2 regions of the Streptomyces decoyicus genome follow, and region 1 is predicted to be linked to the other one. Evidence: predicted binding sites of a transcription regulator. Region 1 holds the regulator's gene; the other holds the start of a gene.
What was found. The regulator HrcA, encoded in region 1, represses chaperone genes, less so after heat shock. The targets are predictions, from matches to a motif close to TTNGCACTCNGNNNNNCNGAGTGCNAA.
Positions count from the first base shown of each region.

Region 2: a site for HrcA is predicted at 1,703-1,729, ahead of K7C20_RS15625 (FmdB family zinc ribbon protein). Genes of this name have one in related genera too.

Region 1 covers NZ_CP082301.1:2,804,649-2,807,818, reverse strand. The annotation lists gene K7C20_RS12400 (DUF3097 domain-containing protein) at 1-314, opposite strand, end outside; gene K7C20_RS12395 (MBL fold metallo-hydrolase) at 433-1,167, opposite strand; gene hrcA (heat-inducible transcriptional repressor HrcA) at 1,362-2,378, shown strand; gene dnaJ (molecular chaperone DnaJ) at 2,379-3,170, shown strand, end outside.
Region 2 covers NZ_CP082301.1:3,588,809-3,591,978, forward strand. The annotation lists gene K7C20_RS15615 (potassium/proton antiporter) at 1-6, shown strand, start outside; gene K7C20_RS15620 (MFS transporter) at 327-1,628, shown strand; gene K7C20_RS15625 (FmdB family zinc ribbon protein) at 1,741-2,079, shown strand; gene K7C20_RS15630 (S-methyl-5'-thioadenosine phosphorylase) at 2,195-3,028, shown strand.

The sequences.
Region 1 (3,170 bases):
GGCACGGCGAGCGATCCCGATGCCGTACGCGTCCGGGCGGTGGCCGCCGGCCGGCCCTGGGGGCGTACGAGAGTGACCACCCGCCCCTCCAGCAGGAAGCCGCGCGGCTCCATGGGGAAGGCCCGGTGCTTGCCGAAGCGGTCCTCCAGGGTGACCGTCGGGCCCTGCGCCGTCTTCTCGCAGCGGATCACGGCGCCGCAGAAGCCCGAGGTGACCTCCTCGACGACCAGATCGGGCTCGGCCGGCACCTCGGGCGCAGGCTGCTGCTTCTTCCAGGGCGGGGTGAGGTCGGGGCTGTAGCGCCTGTTCTGCATCGCGTGGGACCTGTTCTCTGTCGCTCTTTGTTTGTTCTCTGCGGGGCGGTCGGTGTTCGGGCGGCCGGGGGCCCGGGGCGTCCCCAGGGGAAGCAGTCGTGGGGAGGGCGGGCGGTGGTCAGGACGGGGCGACGCCGAAGCGGGTGGCCAGGGCGTCGCGTTGGGCACGGACGAAGCGGGCGTCCACCACGGCGCCATGGCCGGGAACGTACCGCGCGTCCTCGCCGCCGAGGGCCAGCAGCCGGTCCAGCGCGGCGGGCCACTGCTGCGGCAGTGCGTCGTGGCCTGCCTGGGGCTCTCCTGACTCCTCGACCAGATCGCCGCAGAAGACGATCTCCGGGTCCCCGCGCCGGCCCGGTACCAGCACGGCCAGGTCGTGGGCGGTGTGCCCGGGACCGACGTTGGCGAGCAGCACCTGCCGGTCGCCGAGCTCGACGGTCAGCTGGTCGTGGACGTGGTGGTGCGGGGCGACCAGCAGATCGGCGGCCTCGGCGGCGGCGTCCCGGTCGACGCCCTGCCGCATCGCGTCGTGCCGCAGCTCGTCCTTGCCGCGGCGCAGCAGCTCGCTCAGTCCGGCCGCGCCGAAGACCTCGACGCCCGCGAAGGCGGCCGTGCCCAGCACATGATCGAAGTGGGGGTGGGTGAGCGCGACATGCGTCACTTCCCGGCCCAGTACGCCACGGATCGCACGCCGAAGGTCCGCGCCGTCGCGCAGGGTCGCGCCGGTGTCGACGATCATGACGCCGGTGGTCCCGGCGATCACCCCGATCGTCTCGTCCCAGCCCGGCATACGGCGCCTGGCGACACCGTCACCGAGTCGTTCCCAACCGGCCTCTTCCCAAGCAGTACGCATACCGAGACGCTAGCGCCATCGCGATAGCGTTGCCCGACAGATCGGCCGAACACGGTCATCGGGCGGGTGCTGTGCGCGGCTGCCCTTGCCGTGTTCGTGCTACCCGGCCGTACACTGGCTCAGGGTCTGGCACTCGGCCCGTGTGAGTGCCAGGAGAGACGAGGCGGCGGACGGCCGGACTGGAGGTGCGCGGGATGCTCAGTGAACGCAGGCTGGAGGTGCTGCGTGCCATCGTCCAGGACTATGTGGGGACGGAGGAGCCGGTCGGCTCCAAGGCGCTCACCGAACGCCATCAGCTCGGCGTCTCCCCGGCCACCATCCGCAACGACATGGCGGCCCTGGAGGACGAGGGATTCATCGCCCAGCCGCACACCAGCGCCGGGCGCATCCCGACCGACAAGGGCTACCGCCTGTTCGTCGACAAGCTGGCCGGCGTCAAGCCGCTGTCCAGCCCGGAGCGGCGGGCGATCCAGAACTTCCTGGACGGCGCCGTCGACCTCGACGACGTGGTGGGCCGCACGGTCCGGCTGCTGGCGCAGCTGACCCGGCAGGTCGCGGTCGTGCAGTATCCGTCCCTGACCCGGTCCACGGTCCGGCATGTCGAACTGCTGGCGCTGGCCCCCGCCCGGCTGATGCTCGTACTGATCACGGACACCGGACGGGTCGAGCAGCGGCTCATCGACTGCCAGGCGCCGTTCGGCGAGGCCTCGCTGGCGGACCTGCGGGCCCGGCTCAACAGCAGGGTCGTCGGCCGCCGGTTCGCGGATGTGCCGCAGTTGGTGCAGGATCTCCCGGAGTCCTTCGAGCAGGACGACCGCGGCACGGTCTCGACAGTGCTGTCGGTGTTGCTGGAAACTTTGGTGGAAGAGACCGAAGAGCGGCTGATGATCGGCGGTACCGCCAATCTCACGCGCTTCGGGCACGATTTCCCACTGACGATCCGGCCGGTGCTGGAGGCCCTTGAGGAGCATGTGGTGATGCTCAAGCTGCTCGGGGAGGCCAAGGACTCGGGCATGACCGTACGTATCGGGCATGAGAATGCCCACGAAGGCCTGGCGTCCACATCGGTCGTCACGGTCGGCTACGGTTCGGGCGACGAGGCAGTCGCCAAACTCGGCGTGGTCGGACCGACCCGCATGGACTACCCCGGAACGATGGGAGCGGTACGCGCAGTGGCACGTTACGTCGGACAAATCCTCGCGGAGTCGTAAGTGGCCACGGATTACTACTCGGTCCTCGGCATCAGCCGTGACGCCTCGCAGGACCAGATCAAGAAAGCCTTCCGCCGGCTGGCGCGTGAGCTGCACCCGGACGTGAATCCGGATCCCAAGACCCAGGAGCGGTTCAAGGAGATCAACGCCGCTTACGAGGTTCTGTCGGACCCGCAGAAGAAGCAGGTCTACGACCTCGGCGGCGACCCCCTCTCGCAGGCGGGCGGCGGCCAGGGCGCGGGCGGCTTCGGCGCGGGCTTCGGCAACTTCTCCGACATCATGGACGCGTTCTTCGGCACCGCGTCGCAGCGCGGGCCGCGCTCGCGCACCCGCCGCGGCCAGGACGCCATGATCCGGCTCGACATCGAGCTGAACGAAGCGGCCTTCGGCACGGCCAAGGACATCCAGGTCGACACCGCCGTCGTCTGTACGACGTGCACCGGTGAGGGAGCCGCGCCGGGTACCTCGGCGCAGACCTGTGACATGTGCCGCGGCCGCGGTGAGGTCTCGCAGGTCACCCGGTCCTTCCTCGGCCAGGTCATGACGTCCAGGCCCTGCCCGCAGTGCCAGGGCTTCGGCACGGTCGTGCCGACCCCGTGCCCCGAGTGCGCAGGCGACGGCCGGATCCGCTCCCGCCGCACGCTGACCGTCAAGATCCCGGCCGGTGTCGACAACGGCACCCGCATCCAGCTCGCGGGCGAGGGCGAGGTCGGCCCCGGCGGCGGCCCCGCCGGCGATCTCTATGTGGAGATCCACGAGCTGGCGCACTCGGTCTTCCAGCGGCGCGGCGAC
Region 2 (3,170 bases), 780 kb from region 1:
CGCTGACGTCCGGCGGAACCGGCGTAGAGCCGGAAATGTGGTGCAGATCTCCACGGATACCAAGGAAAATGTGCGTGGAGCCCTGGCTAATCCCAGGGCTTCGCGCACAGCGGCCTGTAGTATGAAGACGCAACATCGACGAACCAACTCTGCCTGATGCAGAGCTGGCGCGACCGCTCGGCGGCCGCGGTCCCCTGCCACACGCAGCCACCCTCCCGGTGCGGACCACGCGGTATCACTCGGTCCTGCGCGAGAGGACAGCTCTCGGCGCGTACCCGTGACGACCTCGCGGGTGGCGCGCTACCAGGCGGCAGAAAGGCCCGGCCGTGGCATCCGCGGTCAAGGACTCCCGTACCGGTTACGGCTCACTGCTCCGCACCCCTGGTGCATGGACATTCCTGCTGCCCGGCTTTCTGGCCCGGCAGCCCTTCGCCATGCTGACGATCGGCATCGTGCTGCTCGTCGAATCCACCACCGGCTCGTACGGCACCGCAGGCGCGGTGTCCGCCGCCACCGGTGTCTCGATGGCCCTGTTCGCCCCGCAGGGCGGCAAGCTCGCCGACCGCTTCGGCCAGCGCGCGGTGCTGATCCCCGGCGTACTGGTGCACGTCGCCGGCGTCTGTGCACTGATCACCCTCGCTCTCACCCACGCGCCCCTGTGGGCGCTGTTCGCGGTGGCCGTCCCCACGGGCGCCTCGACCCCTCAGGTCGGCCCGATGGTGCGGGCCCGCTGGGCCTCCCGGCTCGGCGGCAGCCCGCTGATGCCGACGGCCGCCGCCTTCGAGTCGGTGACCGACGAGTTCACCTTCGTCGTCGGCCCGGTGCTGGCGACAGCGCTGTGCACCGGCATCCACCCGGCGGCCGGACTGGTCGCCGAGGCCGCGCTGACGCTGGCCGGCGGGCTGCTGTTCGCCTCCCAGCGGCGCAGCCAGCCGCCGGTGCACCGGCACCGGGCCGGCGACCGGCCGCGCGTCTCGGCGGTGTCGGTGCCCGGCGTACGCGTCCTGATCGTGGCGTTCCTCGGCATCGGCGCCGTCTTCGGCGGTATGCAGGTCTCGCTGACCGCGTTCACCCAGCACATCGGGCAGCCCGGCATCAACGGCGTGCTCTACGGGATCTTCGCGGGCGGCAACATGCTCGCCGGTATCGCGTGCGGCCTCATCGCCTGGAAGGTCGGCCCGCGGCGCCGGCTGCTGGTCGCCTACGGGCTGCTGGCGCTGGCGACCACCCCGTTGTGGGCGGTCACCGCGGTGCCGCTGCTCGGCGCGGTCGGACTGGTCGTCGGCCTGTGCATCGCCCCGGCCCTGATCACCGGCTACACCCTCGTGGAGTCGCTGGTGCCGGCCGCCGCCCGCACCGAGGCCTTCACCTGGCTGACCGGCGCGGTCGCGCTGGGCCAGGCGGCCGCGGCCACCTCGGCCGGCCAGCTCGCCGACCGCTTCGGGCCGAGCACCGGGTTCCTGGTGCCGCTGGCCGGTACGGCGCTGGCCCTGACGGTGCTGCTGGCGCTCCGCGCCCACCTGCTGCCGCGCTCCTCGACGAGGACCGCCGCGGGCCCCGCGCACAGCACGGATGCCCAGGTCCCGGCCGTTTCCGACGACCGCGAGCGGGAGCTGGCGCGCACCTGACGGGACGTGGAGTCGGTCACCGTGGGCCGGTCACGGTGGACTGTCGGCCGGGAATACTGCAAGATGGAGCGTCGTTAGCACTCATCGAGTGAGAGTGCCAGGAGGAAGACAAGTGCCGACCTACCAGTACCAGTGCACCGCGTGTGGCGAGGGCCTCGAGGCGGTGCAGAAGTTCACCGACGATGCGCTCACGGAGTGCCCCGCCTGCGACGGACGCCTCAAGAAGGTGTTCTCCGCGGTCGGCATCGTCTTCAAGGGATCCGGCTTCTACCGCAACGACAGCCGCGGCTCGTCGTCGAGCAGCAGTCCCGCGAAGAACCCCTCCGCGGCGGGCAGCACGTCCTCCTCGGACACGTCGGGCTCCTCGTCCGGCAGCTCGGACACCAAGTCCTCGGCCCCGGCCGCCTCGTCGTCCTCCGGCAGCTCCTCGGGCACCAGCTCCGCGGCCTGACCCACAGCTCTTCGGACCCCGCCGTCACCGACGGCGGGGTCCGCTGTCTTACGGCTTCCTTTCGCCTCCGCCACCCGCCCGCCCCGGGCCGCCGCGCCCCGATAGTGTGACCGGCATGGCTGACGCGGAGATTGGCGTTATCGGCGGATCGGGGTTCTACTCCTTCCTCGACGACGTGACCGAGATCACGGTGGACACCCCCTACGGAAGCCCCAGCGACTCGCTGTTCCTGGGACAGATCGCCGGCCGCCAGGTGGCGTTCCTGCCCCGGCACGGCCGCGGCCACCACCTCCCGCCGCACCGCATCAACTACCGCGCCAACCTGTGGGCGCTGCGCTCGCTCGGGGTGCGCCAGGTCCTCGCCCCGTGCGCGGTCGGCGGCCTGCGGGCCGAATACGGCCCCGGCACGCTCCTGGTCCCCGACCAGCTCGTCGACCGCACCAAGGCCCGCCCCCAGACCTACTTCGACGGCGAACCGCTCCCCGACGGGAAGACCCCCAACGTCGTCCACCTGACCTTCGCCGACCCGTACTGCCCCACCGGACGGCAGGCCGCCCTCACGGCCGCCCGTGGCCGGGACTGGGAGCCGGTCGACGGCGGCACCCTCGTCGTGATCGAAGGCCCCCGCTTCTCGACCCGCGCCGAGTCGCGCTGGCACGCCGCACAGGGCTGGTCGGTGGTCGGTATGACCGGCCACCCCGAAGCCGTGCTGGCCCGCGAACTGAGCCTGTGCTACACGTCATTGGCGCTGGTCACCGACCTGGACGCGGGCACCGAGACCGGCGACGGCGTCTCCCACGAGGAAGTCTTCAGGGTCTTCGCCGAGAACGTCGGCCGACTGCGCGAGGTCCTGTTCGACGCGGTCTCCGGCCTCCCTGACAACGCCGCCCGCAACTGCCTGTGCACCGAGGTGCACACCGGCTGGGACCTGGGCATCGACCTGCCGTAGCGCCCCGGACGCCGCGACGGACGGCCCGGCCTCCCTCTCCCGGGTGGCCGGGTTGTCCCCAGGGGCGGGGTCGTCCACAGCCCGGAGCGGGCCGGTGCGGATTCCGGCACGGTGGTGATCGCCGGTTCGTCCGAACCCCTCA